Regions from separate parts of the Noviherbaspirillum sp. UKPF54 genome, predicted to be linked through region 2. Evidence: predicted binding sites of a transcription regulator. Region 2 holds the regulator's gene; the other holds the start of a gene.
What was found. Region 2 encodes sigma-54, which starts transcription at its own class of promoters, with help from an activator protein. Its sites were predicted from a motif close to TGGCANGNAANCTGCTTT; they were not measured.
Positions count from the first base shown of each region.

Region 1 (7,615 bases), 930 kb from region 2:
CGCGCACTATCGGCCGGCGTCCTTGCGGCAATCGCATGCGGCAACGCGCTGGCCGAACCGCTAAGCTTCGACGCCGCCTGGGAGCGCGTGCGCACGGTATCGGACAAGCTCGGCGCCGCGCAGGCCGCCGTCGATAGCAGCGAATTGAAAAGCAAGGCGGTGCAGGGGCTGGGTGGTCCGGTGGTCAGCCTGTCGGCTGCCGCGCTGGCCTACAACGCCAACCTGTCGGTCGATCTCGATCCGGTCAACCGGCGCCTGACCCAGGTCGAGCAGCACCTGCCGGTGCCGCTGCAAAACCTGCCCATCCCCTTGCCCTTGCCGCAGCTGCCGTCGCGCTACACCTTCAACCAGCACGACACGCTGACCACCTCCACCGTGTCGGCGGTGTGGCCGATCTATGTCGGCGGCATTGGCAACGCCACGCGCGGCTTCGTCAAGGCGCAGGGCAGGGAAGCGCAGGCCGAGCGGGCGCAGGCCGAGCATGAGCTGGCCTCGCAGCTGGCGCAACGCTATTTCGGCGCGCAGCTGGCAATCAAGGCCGCCGACCTGCGCCAGGCGGCCTTGAAGGATATCGAGCAGCACGACGCCGCCGCCGAGAAAATGCTCAAGGCCGGCGTGATCTCGCGGGTGGAGCGTCTGCAGGCGCGTACCGCGCTGGAAGACGCGCGGCGCAATGCGGTGAAGGCGAGAAGCGATGCCGAACTGGCATCGGCCGCGCTGGCGCGCATGCTGAAGTCGGCCGCTCCGATCACGCCGGGCACACCGCTGTTCGCGATCACGCAGCCGCTGGAACCGGTCGACCACTACATCCAGATCGCCCTGCGCAATCACCCCGGGCTGGAGAAGGTCGCCGCCAAGAAGGCGCAGGCGCTGAACCTGCACGAGGGCGACGAGGCGCTGCGCCGCCCGCAGGTGTTCGCTTTCGGCCAGAGCGAGCTGAAGACGTCCGACGCGACCTGGGTCGCGGGCGTGGGCGTGCGCTGGACCCTGTTCGATTCGCTCGACCGCAAGGCGCTGTCGGCGTCGTCCATGGAAAAGGTGCGCCAGGCCGAGCTGACCGACGCGCAGGCGCGCAGCGACATCGCGCTCCTGGTGGAAAAGAACTGGCGCGCCGCCGAGCAGGCGCGCGTGAATTTCGTGTCGCTCGGGCCTTCGGCCGAACTGGCGCAGGAACTGCTCAAGCTGCGCACCGCCGGCGCGCGCGAGGGCACCAGCACCATGCTGGAGCTGATCGACGCCGAAATCAACCTGTCCAAGGTGCAGACCGAGCGCGCGCAGTCGGCCTACGAGTACGTGACTGCACTGGCCAACCTGCTCGAATCCTGCGGCCTGTCCGACGAAATCCCCCAATACATCGTCCGCGCGGATGTCAGAATCGACTGAGGAAAACATGAAAAAAGCAAGCGCACTCGCGGCAGCCATCGCCGCCATCCTGCTCGCCGGCGGCGGCATCTGGTATGCCTCGCGTCCGGCGCCCGACGTGTTCCAGGGACAGATGGAAGCGCGCGAAACCGACATCGCTCCCAAGGTCCCGGGCCGCATCGCGCAGGTACTGGTCAAGGAAGGCGACAAGGTCAATGTCGGCACCCAGCTGATCGCCATCGACAGCCCCGAAGTGGCCGCCAAGCTGGAGCAGGCCAGCGCCGCGCGCGACGCCGCGAAAGCCGTGTCGGCCAAGGCGCAGGCGGGCGCGCGCGCCGAGGAAATCCGCATGGCGCAGGCCAACTGGCAGCGTGCGCAGGCCGCCGCCGAACTGGCGCAGAATTCGTTGAAGCGCGTCGAAGCATTGGCGAAGGAAGGCCTGGTCGCCGAGCAGAAGCGCGACGAGGCGCAGACCAATTACCGCGCCGCGCGCGACCTGGCTGCAGCTGCGAAAGCCCAGTACGACATGGCGAAATCCGGCGCGCGCAGCGAGGACAAGGCGGCCGCCGCCGCGCAGGCGCGTCAGGTGTCGGGCGTGGTGGCCGAGGTGGAAGCGGCCAGGGCCGAAACCGAACTGAAGAGCCCGGTCGCCGGCGAAGTGGTCAAGGTGTTCGCGCGCGCCGGCGAACTGTCGCCCCAGGGCGTGGCGGTGGTGACCGTGGTCGACCTGCAGGACCAGTGGGCAGTATTCAACGTGCGCGAGGACAAGCTGCAGCGCTTCGCCGAAGGCAAGGAGATCGATGTCGTCATTCCGGCGCTCGGCAACCGCAAGGCAAAAATGAAGGTGTACTACACCGCGGCGCTGCCGGATTTTGCGACCTGGCGCGCCACCCATGCGAACCAGGGCTTCGATGCGCGCACTTTCGAAGTGCGGGCGCGGCCGGCGGCGCCGATCGCAGGCGTGCGCCCGGGCATGAGCGTGATCGTCCAGTAAGCGCGCGATGCATGCACAAATTTTCCGGGCCAGCCTGCGGCGCGAGTGGCAGCTGCTGCGCCGCCGCCCCTGGGATGTCGCAATGATTTCCTGGGTGCCGCTGCTGTCGGTCGCGCTGATCTGGTGGATCTTTTCCAACGGGATTCCGACCCGGCTGCCGGTCGGTGTGTGGGATGCCGACCATTCGGCGTTGTCGCGCCAGCTGGTGCGCTTCCTCGACGCGACGCCCGGCCTGCAGGTGGTCGCGCGGTACGATGACGAGTGGCAGGTCGAGCAGTCGATGCGCGCCGGCCGCGTGTACGGCGTGGTCGAAATCCCGCGCGAATTCGCGCGCGACGTCAAGCGCGGCCATGCGGCGCAAGTCACGCTGCTGCATAACGCGCAGTTCAGCTCGCACTCCGGCATCATCCAGCGCGATGTGCGTACCGCGGTAGGGACGCTGTCGGCGGGCATCGAGATCGTCGCGCGCAACAAGCGCGGCGAACCGCTGCGCGCCGCCAGGCTTGCCGCCGAGCCGATCCGCGCCAGCCTCGCCAACCTGTTCAATCCGTCTCTCGATTACCTGCAATTCCTCGGCATGGCGCTGATTCCGGCGCTGTTGCACATCTTTGCGATGGCCGCCGGCGCTTGGTCGGTCGGCACCGAGTTGCGCGACGCCACGATCGGCGAATGGCGCAATACCGCTATGCAAGGGCAGGAGAGAGCATCGTTTTTCGCCGCCTTGCTTGGCAAGTTGAGCATTCCCTTCATTTCGCTGAGCGCGGCCGGCGTATCCGGCCTGCTGGCGGTGATCATCGCCGGCGGCATGCATCCGGCCGGTTCGCTCGTGTTTACGCTGCTGGCCCTGATGGCGATGCTGGCGCTGTCGATCGCGCTCGGCGCCGTGGTTGCAGCCGTAACGCGCTCGCTGCGCACCGCCTTGTCGGTCACCGGCATCGTCACAGCGCCAGCCTTCGCCTTCAGCGGCGCGGCGTTTCCGCTGTCGGCCATGCCGGCCCGCGCCCGCCTGTGGGCCGACAGCCTGCCGTTCACGCACTATTTGCGGGTGCAGATCGAGCAGCTGCAGATGGGGGCGCCGATGCGTTACTCGCTGCCTGCGCTGGTCTGGATGCCGGCCGTGACGTTGGCGCTGCTGCTCGCTGCTGCCTGCGCGCTGGCGAAGGCTGCGCAACAGCCGGACTCATGGGGGGCGCGATGAATCGCGGCGTGTTCATCCAGGCGTGGCTCGACACGATGAAAGCGGTGGTGCGCGACAAGGGCGCGCTGCTGTTCCTGGTGGTGGCCCCGCTGTTCTATGGTTTTTTCTACCCGTGGCCGTTTTCCACGCAAGTGGTCACGCGCGTGCCGGTGGCCATCGTCGATCTCGATCATTCCAGCCTGTCACGCCAGATCACGCGCTTTGCGCAGGCCAGCCCGCGCTTGGACGTCGCGCTGGTCACGGGCGACGAGCGCGACGCGCGGCAGGCGCTGTGGAAAGGCGACATCGAAGGCTATGCGATCCTGCCGAAAGACTTGAAGCGCAACGTGCTGCGCGGCGAGGCAGCGGTGGTCCCGGTCGAAGGCAACGGCGCCTACCTGCTGCTGAACAAGACCGTACTGACCGGATTCGCGGAAGCGGTTGGCACCGTCTCGGCCGGCATCGAAATCAAGAAGCTGCAAAGCAAGGGCCAGAGCGCGCGCCAGGCCGCCGATAGCCGCAGCCCGATCAACACGCAGCTGGTGGCGCTGTTCAATCCGGATGAAGGCTACGGCAATTACGCGGTGCCGGCGGTGGCGATCATCATCATCCAGCAGACGCTGCTGATGGGCGTGGCGCTGCTCGTCGGTACCTGGGCGGAGAGCGCGGTCCACCGGGCAGGCACGCATGTCTGGCTTGGCCGCATCGCCGCCTTTTCCACCTTCGGCGTGTTCATGGGCTTGTTGTATCTAGGCTGGATTTTCGCGGTACACGAATATCCGCGCGCGGCCAACATCGGGGGAGCGGTGCTGTTGCTGATGCTGTTCATTCCCGCCGTGGCCGCGCTCGGCGCGCTGGCCGGTCTCGTCTTCGCCAACCGCGAGCGCGCCATCCAGGTCTTGCTGTTCACCTCGATCCCGATGGCCTTTCTGTCCGGATTTTCCTGGCCGGGCGAGGCGCTGCCTTATCCGCTGCAACTGCTGCGCTGGCTGATTCCGAGCACCGCCGGCATCCAGGCATCGCTGCGCCTGAACCAGATGGGCGCGAGCATTGCCGACGTGGCGGGCTATCTGGGCGTGCTGGCCGGGCTGGCGGTGCTTGCGGGAATCGCGCTGTGTATCAAGGGCCGGGCACGTTAATTCCCTATGTATCCTGCGGCGTGATTTTTCGCGAAGATTATTCTTTTAATAATGGCTTTTGTCGGAAGCTGTCTATGCTTATCTGAACGTCAGGCGCCGGCGCGAAGCGGGTGCCACAGGCTGAAAGTCTGTTTCAGATGACACGGAGCCACTCATGACAGCCGCGCGCGAAGAAACAGGGAACGCCAGCCAGACCGACGGGACGATTTACACGGATAGCCATGACCGGCAGCGGCATCGCGGAAGCATGCAGGCAATTGCCGACGAAATGCACCGGCCGCTCGACGAGATCGCCGAACTGTATGAAGAAATATTGGGACAAATGAAGGCCACGGCGCAGATTCCCGATTATCTGCCGGTGCTGGTCTCGAAAAAGGTGAAGCAGATGTGCCGGCAACATTGACGCGGCAATCCGGTTCAGGTGGTATTTGATTCATGAATGTCTGCTATTCGAAGAATAAAGCGGACGACATGCCAGCCTGAACGTATGATTACTCCTGTCTCCTCCAACTCTCCTTGAATTGGATTGAACCCGCTGCCGCAAGACAGCGGGTTTTTTTTCGCCTGGCGCCGGCGCGATGAGGCATGCATGGCGGATGCAGCTGGCCATTCATTGTGTCGTATCAAACGCCATCCAGTCAGAACCCGTACGTTAACAGTCGGCCGGCGGTGTTGGCCATGACCGTGCCATTCCCTCGAACCGCTCCTCAGGCGGCAAACTGGAATCCCGCGATGGAACAGCCGAAACAAGCGAAGGAAAAAGTCAGAGAGTATCTGGAACGGCGGCAGAATGAGCGCCGGCAGAATACGCGCGCGCCCCTGCACGACCCGGAGCAAATCCGGCAGGAAATCGGCTGGGATATGGTGGAGCGGCGGCAGCACGACCGCCGAGGCCGCTAGCGCCGATTCTGTTCGGCGAACAGGCGGACAAAGTCTAGCGACGAGACGATCCCGCACATTGCCTCGTTTTCCATCACCACCACATGGTGAACCTTGTGTTCCAGCATCAATGCGGCAACCTCGATCACCGGCGTATCCGGCGTGACCTCGACCGGGCGATAGGTGCAGATTTCCCACGCCTTCACGATTTTTGGATCTTTCCCCATCGCATGGAATTTCACCAGGTCGGTCGCGGTGACGATGCCGAGAATGGCACCGTCGCCATCGTAGACGGGCGCGGAAGAGATGTGCCTGGTTTTCATGAGGAGTTCCACTATCTCCACGGTATCGTCCATGCTGACCGGGGTGACAGTCGCGTGCATGATCGAGGAAATCGGATCGCTCATGGTGGTGGCCTGCGCGGTAGGGTGAGTTGAAAAAACATACGCGTCCTTGATACGACTGTTTTGATCTCGTTCAAACCCGCCATAGAGGCCGGCGTGAACCTGTTTGCATGCGAGGAAAATTGCTGCCAACCATGATCGCGTCATCGCGCCCTTTATTGATCAGCCTGTCTTGACGCGGGCGGAAGCGGCGGATGTAATAGCCGGCAGAGTGCATGCAAGGAGGCTGCGATGTGCCTGGCGATTCCAATGCAAGTCGTGACGGTCGACGGAACGATGGCGCGCTGCTCGGCCAACGGCGTCGAACGCGAGGTCAGCCTCTTCCTGTTGCCGTCGGACTCCATAGCGTGCGGCGATTTCGTCATTGTCCACGTCGGTTACGCGATCCAAAAAATTGCTCCTGAAGATGCCGAAGCCACCTGGGGCCTGGTCGACGTCCTAATGACGCAGGGAGCGCGCGATGCATGAACTCGCCATCGGCCGCGCATTGCTGGACCAGGTTGTCGTCGTGGCGGCACAGCGCCGCGCCCGTGCGGTCACCGGCATTACCCTGCAAATCGGCCCGCTATCCGGAATCGAGCCGGCGCTGTTGCGCGCCGCTTATGAACAGTTGCGCATCGATACGGTGGCCGAACATGCGCGCCTCGTCATTACCTCCATGCCGGTGCGCATCCGCTGCGACGCGTGCGGCACCGAGAGTAACGCCGCCGCCAACCGGCTTGTCTGCGCGCGGTGCGGCAGCGCGCACACGATACTCCTTGGCGGCGATGAAATGCTGATCGAGTCGGTCGACCTGATTTTCGGATAACGATCTTCCCTGACAGCCAACCTTTCACAGGAGCGGCAATGTGTAGCGAATGCGGATGCGCAACAACACACGACAGCATGGCGGTCCCGGTAAAGGTGATGCACGGTCTGCTGGCCGAGAACGACCGGATCGCGCGCCACAACCGGGAGCATTTCGACCGGCACGGCGTCGTCGCGATCAACCTGATGTCGTCGCCGGGCGCCGGCAAGACCGCGCTGCTGGAGGCCAGCATCGAGGCTTTGCGCGGGGAACTCGACGTCGCGGTGATCGTGGGCGACCTGGAAACGGACAACGACGCGCGGCGCATTCGCGCCAGGGGCGTCCCCGCCCTGCAGATCACCACGGGCGCGGCCTGCCATCTCGATGCGGCGATGATCCACGACGCGCTGCATCACACGCCATTGGAGGGCCTGGACATCCTCTTCATCGAAAACGTCGGCAATCTTGTATGCCCGGCGAGTTTCGATCTCGGGCAGCATCGCAACGCCGTCCTGCTGTCGGTGACGGAAGGCGACGACAAGCCCGCCAAGTATCCGGTGATGTTCCGCGCCGCCGACGCCATGCTGGTGACGAAGACCGACTTGCTGCCATGCATGGAAGATTTCTCCGAACAGCGCGCCAGCGCGGCCTTGCGCCAGCTCGGCAATGCCGCGCCGGTGCTGCCCCTGTCGGCGCGCAGGGGCGGTGGCATGGACGCCTGGCTGGACTGGCTGCGCGCCGCCAAGCGGGAGCGACGGGCATGAGCGGCGCGGCGCAGGAGTGGCTGGAGAAGATCGCCGCGCTCGGCTTGCCGCGCAGGGTCAAGGTCATGAACGTGTGCGGCGGACACGAACGCACCGTGTCCATGTCGGG
Region 1 covers NZ_CP040128.1:723,443-731,057, forward strand. The annotation lists gene FAY22_RS03410 (TolC family protein) at 1-1,383, shown strand, start outside; gene FAY22_RS03415 (HlyD family secretion protein) at 1,391-2,356, shown strand; gene FAY22_RS03420 (ABC transporter permease) at 2,364-3,554, shown strand; gene FAY22_RS03425 (ABC transporter permease) at 3,551-4,672, shown strand; gene FAY22_RS03430 (DUF3562 domain-containing protein) at 4,827-5,075, shown strand; gene FAY22_RS21915 (hypothetical protein) at 5,405-5,572, shown strand; gene FAY22_RS03435 (cyclic nucleotide-binding/CBS domain-containing protein) at 5,569-5,958, opposite strand; gene FAY22_RS03440 (HypC/HybG/HupF family hydrogenase formation chaperone) at 6,187-6,423, shown strand; gene FAY22_RS03445 (hydrogenase maturation nickel metallochaperone HypA) at 6,416-6,763, shown strand; gene hypB (hydrogenase nickel incorporation protein HypB) at 6,841-7,506, shown strand; gene hypD (hydrogenase formation protein HypD) at 7,503-7,615, shown strand, end outside.
Region 1: a site for sigma-54 is predicted at 6,054-6,071, ahead of FAY22_RS03435 (cyclic nucleotide-binding/CBS domain-containing protein). Genes of this name have one in related genera too.

Region 2 (7,615 bases):
ATCGAGCAGGGAACGGAATTGCCGTATCAGCAGGCAACAAGCAGCGGCGCTACAAGTATTGCGTTCCGCAAGGCGAATCTGAAGCTGGAAGTGACGCCGCAAATTACGCCGGACGGCAATGTGATTCTTGATGTCGATGTGAGCAAGGATAGCGTGGGGACGGAAACCCGGGCTGGCTTTGCAATCGACACCAAACATGTCAAGACACAAGTCTTAATCGATAATGGTGGTACTGTCGTGATCGGGGGTATCTTCCAGCAGACGGAACGCAATACGGTGAACAAGGTGCCCTTGTTTGGCGATCTACCGGTCGTTGGGAACTTGTTTAAGAATACGGCAGCGACGAATGACAAGACCGAGTTGCTGATATTCCTGACGCCGCGTGTCCTCGCCGATAAGATTGCAGTGAAATAAGCTATTTTTGGCAGATACTTAAATTCTTCTCATGGCGAGGATGATCGAATAATTGGTAAAACAGTGTCGCAAAATATCTTCCTAGTTGGCTTGATGGGCGCCGGCAAGACCACCGTCGGCCGCGCCCTGGCCAGAAAACTCAACAAGCGGTTCATCGACTCCGATCACGAGATAGAGGCGCGCACTGGCGCCTCTATCCCATTGATTTTCGAAATCGAGGGCGAAACCAGCTTTCGCCAGCGCGAATCGGATGTGATCCGCGATCTGACCGCGCAAAGCGGCATCGTGCTGGCGACTGGCGGCGGAGCCATTCTCAAGCCGGAAAATCGCGCGTATCTGAAAACACGCGGCACCGTGATTTATTTGCGCGCCAGCGTCAACAGCATCCTGCAGCGCACCAGCCACGACAAGAACCGGCCGCTGCTGCAAACCGCCGACCCGCGCGCCCGCCTTGAGCAATTGTCACGCGAACGCGAGCCCTACTACCTGGAAGTGGCGGACTTCATCGTCGACACCGGCCGTCCTAACGTACAATCACTGGTGCAGACGATCGTTGCCCAATTGGAAACGGCCTGCAAGAAGGCGCCCGACGGCAACGACGAGCCGAAACCAACTTCCTGACATTTTCATGATGACGCAGCAAATTTCCCCGATCACCTTGCAAGTCGAATTGGGCGAGCGCAGTTACCCGATCGTGATCGGACAATCGCTTCTGTCGAACGCCGACCTGATCGGCCGCCATGTCGCCGGCAAGCGCGTCGCTGTCGTGACCAATACCACGGTCGGTCCGCTGTATCTGGACAGGCTGACGCAGACCCTGATCCAGGCCGGCAAGCAGGTGACGCCGATCGTCCTGCCGGACGGCGAAGAAGAGAAAAACTGGGCCAGCCTGATGAAGGTGTTCGATGCGCTGCTCGAACAGAAATGCGACCGCAAGACCACGCTGATCGCCTTGGGCGGGGGCGTGATTGGCGACCTGACCGGATTTGCCGCCGCTACCTACATGCGCGGCGTGCCCTTCATTCAGGTGCCGACGACCCTGCTGGCGCAGGTCGACTCGTCGGTCGGTGGCAAGACCGGCATTAATCATCCGCTCGGCAAGAACATGATCGGCGCGTTCTACCAGCCGCAGGCGGTGATTGCCGATACCACCACGCTCGACACGCTGCCGGCGCGCGAACTGTCGGCCGGGCTGGCTGAGGTGATCAAGCATGGCGCGATCATCGATGCCCCGTTCTTCGACTGGATCGAGGCGAATATCGGCAAGCTCGTTGCCCGGGATGCGCAGGCGCTGGCCTATGCGATCCGACGCTCATGTGAGATCAAGGCCGACGTGGTGCGGCAGGACGAACGCGAAGGCGGCCTGCGCGCGATCCTGAACTTCGGCCACACCTTCGGCCACGCCATCGAGGCCGGCCTCGGCTATGGCGAGTGGCTGCACGGCGAGGCGGTCGGATGCGGCATGGTGATGGCGGCCGATTTGTCGCAGCGGCTCGGCTTCATTGATGCGACCACTCGCGAGCGGGTGAAGGCGCTGGTGAAAGCCGCCGACTTGCCGGTGGCGGCGCCCGACCTTGGCGCCGAGCGCTGGCTGGAGCTGATGCAGGTCGACAAGAAGAACGAAGGCGGCCAGATCAAGTTCATCCTGATCAAGCCGCTGGGCGCGCCGGTGATCATGCCGGTGCCGCAGGAAGCCCTGCTGGCCACGTTGAAGGCTTGCGTGCAGCAATGAATTTCGATGCCCGCCTCGCGCCTTACGCCGCGCATTCCGCGGCGTCGCGAGGCCGGCGCTTCTTCGAACCGCCCCCCGGTTCGCGCAGCGAATTCCAGCGCGACCGCGACCGCATCATCCATTCCACTGCATTTCGCCGGCTGGAATACAAGACCCAGGTATTCGTCAACCACGAGGGCGACCTGTTTCGCACGCGCCTCACGCACAGCATCGAGGTGGCGCAAATTGCGCGCTCCATCGCGCGCAACCTGCGCCTGAACGAGGACCTGGTAGAGGCCATATCGCTGGCGCACGACCTCGGTCATACGCCATTCGGCCATGCCGGCCAGGATGCCTTGAACGAGTGTATGAAGGGCTACGGCGGTTTCGAGCATAACCTGCAAAGCCTGCGCGTGGTGGACGAGCTGGAAGAGCACTACGGCGCGTTCGACGGCCTGAACCTGATGTACGAGACGCGCGAGGGCATTCTCAAGCACTGCTCGGCGGCCAACGCGGCCAGGCTCGGCGATATCGGCCAGCGCTTCCTGGACAGGACGCAGCCGACGCTGGAAGCGCAGCTGGCGAACCTGGCCGATGAAATCGCCTACAACAACCATGACATCGACGACGGGCTGCGTTCGGGGCTGCTCACCACTGCGCAGCTGGATCAGATCGATTTCTATGCCCGTCACCGCGGCGAAGTGGAAACCGTGTATCCGGGAATAAGCGGGCGCCGCGCCATTCACGAAACGATCCGCCGCATGATCAACGCCCTGATTGTCGACCTGATCCAGGCGTCGCAATCACGCATCCAGGATGCGCAGGTGAAGACGCTGGAGGATGTGCGCCGCGCGCCGGCGCTGATCACCTTTTCCGACGGGATGACTCGGGAAGCGGCCTTTCTCAAGCGCTTCTTACGGGAAAACCTGTATCGCCATTACCAAGTCAACCGCATGACCAGCAAGGCGCGCCGCATCATCAAGGAGCTGTTCGACGCCTTCATGCAGGAGCCGGGCTTGCTGCCGCCCGATTACCAGGTGACGATCGGGGCGCCGTCGCAGGCGCGCAAGGTGGCCGACTACATCGCAGGCATGACCGATCGCTACGCGATGCGCGAGCATCGGCGCCTGTTCCAGGTCGACGAAATCTGACGACGAATCAGCCGAGGTCACGCAGCGGATGCGCGTGCGGCGGCCATGCCGAGGCGAAGAAGTGCTCGATCATGTCCGGCGACACTTCGTCCAGCATGGACGGATTCCAGCGTGGCGCATTGTCCTTGTCGATCACCACGGCGCGCACGCCCTCAAGCACTTCGCCATGCTCGAAGCAGCGTCGCACCATCGTGCGTTCCATGCGCAGGCAATCGGCAATGCCCAGTTTTGCGCCGCGCCGCAGTTGCGCAAGCGTCACGCACATCATCAGCGGCGAGCGCTTGTTCATCACCGCCAGCGTTTTTTGCGCGAACGGATCGACATCGCTTGCCAGCGAGGCGGCAATCGACACGACGTCGTCGTGTGCGAAATGGCGATCGATCAGCGCGCGTTGCTCAGCCAGCATACTGGTCGCCGGAACGACCGTGTCAGCCTGCATGGCAAACGAGCGGATCGTCGCGCGAACGTCGTCGCCGTTATCGGATGCGATCAGCTCCAGCAGGGCGGGCAGGCGGGCGGATGGCACATAGACATCCGCCAGGCCGGCGTACAGCGCATCGGCGGCACCAATGATTTCACCGGTGACGCCGAGATAGGCGCCAATCTGCCCTGGTGCACGCGACAGAAAGAAGCTGCCGCCCACATCGGGGAACAGGCCGATATTCACTTCCGGCATCGCCATCTTGGTACGCTCGGTTACCACGCGCAGGCGGTTGCCCGGGCCGGCCTGCGAGATTCCCATGCCGCCGCCCATCACGATGCCGTCCATGATGGCGATATACGGTTTTGGATAGTGGTGGATCAGGTGGTTGAGCGCATATTCTTCCGTGAAAAAATCTTCCAGCAGGGCGCTGCCGCCCTGCGGCGTTCTGGTGCCGGCGTCATGAAAGAAGCGGATGTCGCCGCCGGCGCAAAATGCACGCTCGCTCGTGCTGCGGATGACGACAGCACGCACCTCGGGGTCGCTGCGCCACCCCAGCAGGGTGGCGGTCAGCGCGCGCACCATTTGCAGCGACAATGAATTGAGCGCCTTGGGGCGGTCGAGCGTCAGAAAGCCGGTGCGATTCTGGATGCTGGTCTGGATATGGTCGGACATGGAAGCGGAAGGAGGTCGACGGGAAAGCGGTATTTTATCGGGATCGGCGGGGGCGGGACTGTCGTCGGAAGGACAGTGGCTGCAATAAAAAAGGACGCATCGCTGCGTCCTTTCTGTCGCCGGTCTGGCCGGCCTTGCCGCCGTGTCAGGCGGCGCTTTGGGTTTCCGGAATGCGCTTGATCGCTTCGTGCTGGTGATCCTGGATCTTGTCCTTGTGCTTCAAGACTTGACGGTCCAGCTTGTCGGTCATCAGGTCGATGGCGGCGTACAGGTCCTCGTGGATGCTCTCGACGTGGATGACGTTTCCGCGCATGTGCAAGTTGATTTCGGCCTTTTGGCGCCGTTCTTTTTCCGATAGCTTCTGGACTGACAGGATGACCGTGACATCAATGACATTATCGAAATGACGTCTGATGCGTTCCAGTTTGGTTTGTACGTAGTCGCGGATGGGTTGCGTCAGTTCGAGATGATGTCCACTGATTTTCAGATTCATACAGCGCTCCTATGGATGGTGTCGCCGGAGGTTCGCAACGTGCCCCGTTCGATCGTCGCGTAGACGTGAGGGCTACGCAGGAACACGGCAACAGAAACAACACTCACTACACGATGACTACAAGGATTTGCGCAGATTGACTGGAGGGATTTTCAGAGCTTCGCGGTACTTCGCGACTGTGCGACGCGCAACGACCATGCCCTGTTCACCCAACATATCCGCTATTTTGCTATCAGAGAATGGGTTCTTGGGGTCTTCAGCTCCTATCAATTGTTTGATCAGTGCCCGTATCGCGGTCGACGAAGCTTCGCCCCCGGCTTCGGTCGCGACGTGGCTACCGAAGAAGTACTTCAACTCAAACATGCCATGCGGGGTCAGCATATATTTTTGAGTTGTTACACGTGAGATAGTACTTTCGTGTAAACCCAGTGTATCAGCTATTTCACGCAAGACAAGGGGGCGCATCGCGACTGCGCCATGCGAGAAGAAATTTCTTTGCCGATCAACAATCGCTTGTGCAACGCGCAAGATCGTGTCGAAGCGCTGCCGCATGTTCTTGATCAGCCACTTGGCTTCCTGCAGCTGCGCGGTCAGTGAACCCTCACCCTTGCTCTGCTTGAGGATATTCGCGTACAGCGCATTGACGCGCAGGCGGGGCATGACATCGTGATTGAGCATCACTTGCCAGCCGTTCTTTGCTTTTTTGACAATTACATCCGGCACGACATAGTCCGATGCATCGGACGCGAACATGGCGCCGGGATGCGGATTGCAGCGGCGGATCACCGCATGCGCTTCACGCAAGTCTTCGTCGTCGCAATCGAGCGCCTTCTTGAGCTTGTTGAAGTCGCGTTGCGCAAACAGCGCGAGATGGTTTTCGACTATCTCCAGCGCTCTCCTGCGCGTCACCAGCGGCACTTTCGGAAAGCGTGCGATCTGGATCGCCAGGCACTCGGACGCATTGCGCGCCCCGACGCCGGCCGGTTCGAAGCTTTGCACCAGCTTCAGTGCGACCTGCAGCTCTTCCAGTTCGATTTCCAGCTCGGCCGGCAGGCGAGCATGGATTTCCTCCAGCGGCTCTTCCAGGTAGCCGTTGTCGTCCAGCGCGTCGATGATCAGTTCGACCAGTGCGCGGTCGCGCTGGCTGTGCACGGTCACGCGCATCTGTTCCAGCAGGTGTTCGCGCAGGGTGGTTTCGTGCGCTTCCAGCTGCGGGCGCGCATCGTCGTCCTCCGGCGCCTTCGAGGTGCGCGCAACGTCGTCGAAGCTCCATTCGCCCTCGGCCGACGACGCTGCTTCACCGCCTTCGGGCGGGCTATCGAATCCGCCTTCGCCTTCGTCCGAGGCCGCCGGCGCGCTCGCTTCCGGTGCCGCGGTGTCGGCGCTGCCGTTGCCGGGCGTGATGGCGCCGTCGGCCAGCAGGCGCACCGAATGATCGAGCGGGTCGTCGACCCGTTCCAGCATCGGATTGTCGGACAGGATCTGCTCCAGCTCCTGATGCAGCTCGAGCGTGGATAGCTGCAGTAACCGGATCGATTGCTGCAACTGCGGCGTGAGCGCCAGATGTTGCGAGACGCGAAGTTGGAGAGTCTGTTTCATACCTGTTTGGTTGCTTCCTCACATCCGGAAGTGTTCGCCCAAATACACGCGGCGCACCGACTCGTTGGCAATGATGTCGTCGGGGCGGCCGCTGGCTAAAACCGCGCCTTGGTTAATGATGTATGCCCTGTCGCAGATGCCGAGCGTTTCGCGCACGTTGTGGTCGGTGATCAGCACACCGATGCCGCGCTCCTTCAGGAAGCGCACGATGCGCTGGATCTCGATCACGGCGATCGGATCGACACCCGCGAACGGTTCGTCCAGCAGCACGAAGCGCGGGCTGGTGGCCAGCGCGCGTGCGATTTCCACCCGTCGGCGTTCGCCGCCCGACAGCGACAACGCCTGGTTGTCGCGCAACTTCTCGATCTGCAGTTCGGCCAAGAGAGTATTCAGGCGCTTTTCGATGGTCGCGCGCGGCAGCGGCTTGTCGTTCTCACGCTGCAATTCCAGCACTGCCCGGATATTGTCCGCCACCGTCAGCTTGCGGAACACCGAGGCTTCCTGCGGCAGGTACGACAGGCCGAGCATGGCGCGCCGATGAATCGGCAGGCGCGAAATCGCCGAGCCGTTCAGATCGATTTCGCCCGCGTCCGAAGGCACGAGCCCGACGATCATGTAAAACGATGTGGTCTTGCCGGCGCCATTGGGACCGAGCAGGCCGACCACTTCGCCGCTGGCGACGTCAAGCGAGACGTCACGCACGACCTGGCGCGTGCCGTAGCTCTTTTGCAAACCGCGTACAACCAAGGTGCTCGTCATGTCATTTGCCCTGCGATTCGGTGCGCGGCTGGATGACGGCCTTGATGCGTCCGCCGCCCGGCTTGCTTTCTCCGGTCGGCGTATTGTTCACCGTGTAAAACTCGGCGCGGCTGTCATACGAAATGAATTCGCCCTCGACTTCGTCGGTCGGCCTGGTGCCCTCCAGCCGCCGCAGTTTCGCCTTCGAGAACAGCCGGACCATTTCGGACTTGCCGTCGTATTCGATGCGTTCGGCCTGTCCTTCCACCCACTGATTGTCGTTGCCATCGCGCTTCTGACGGAAGGTGGCAAGCCCGCCGGCGGGCGCGAGCAAGGTGGCATGCTGATAGCCGGCCGGATCCTGCGTCACGATCAGCTTGTACGCTTTCATGATCAGGGTGCCGCGCGTGAGG
Region 2 covers NZ_CP040128.1:4,513,224-4,520,838, forward strand. The annotation lists gene pilQ (type IV pilus secretin PilQ) at 1-414, shown strand, start outside; partial or broken gene aroKB (bifunctional shikimate kinase/3-dehydroquinate synthase AroKB) at 508-2,146, shown strand; gene FAY22_RS20865 (deoxyguanosinetriphosphate triphosphohydrolase) at 2,143-3,276, shown strand; gene FAY22_RS20870 (enoyl-CoA hydratase/isomerase family protein) at 3,284-4,372, opposite strand; gene hpf (ribosome hibernation-promoting factor, HPF/YfiA family) at 4,518-4,865, opposite strand; gene FAY22_RS20880 (RNA polymerase factor sigma-54) at 4,983-6,464, opposite strand; gene lptB (LPS export ABC transporter ATP-binding protein) at 6,483-7,223, opposite strand; gene lptA (lipopolysaccharide transport periplasmic protein LptA) at 7,225-7,615, opposite strand, start outside.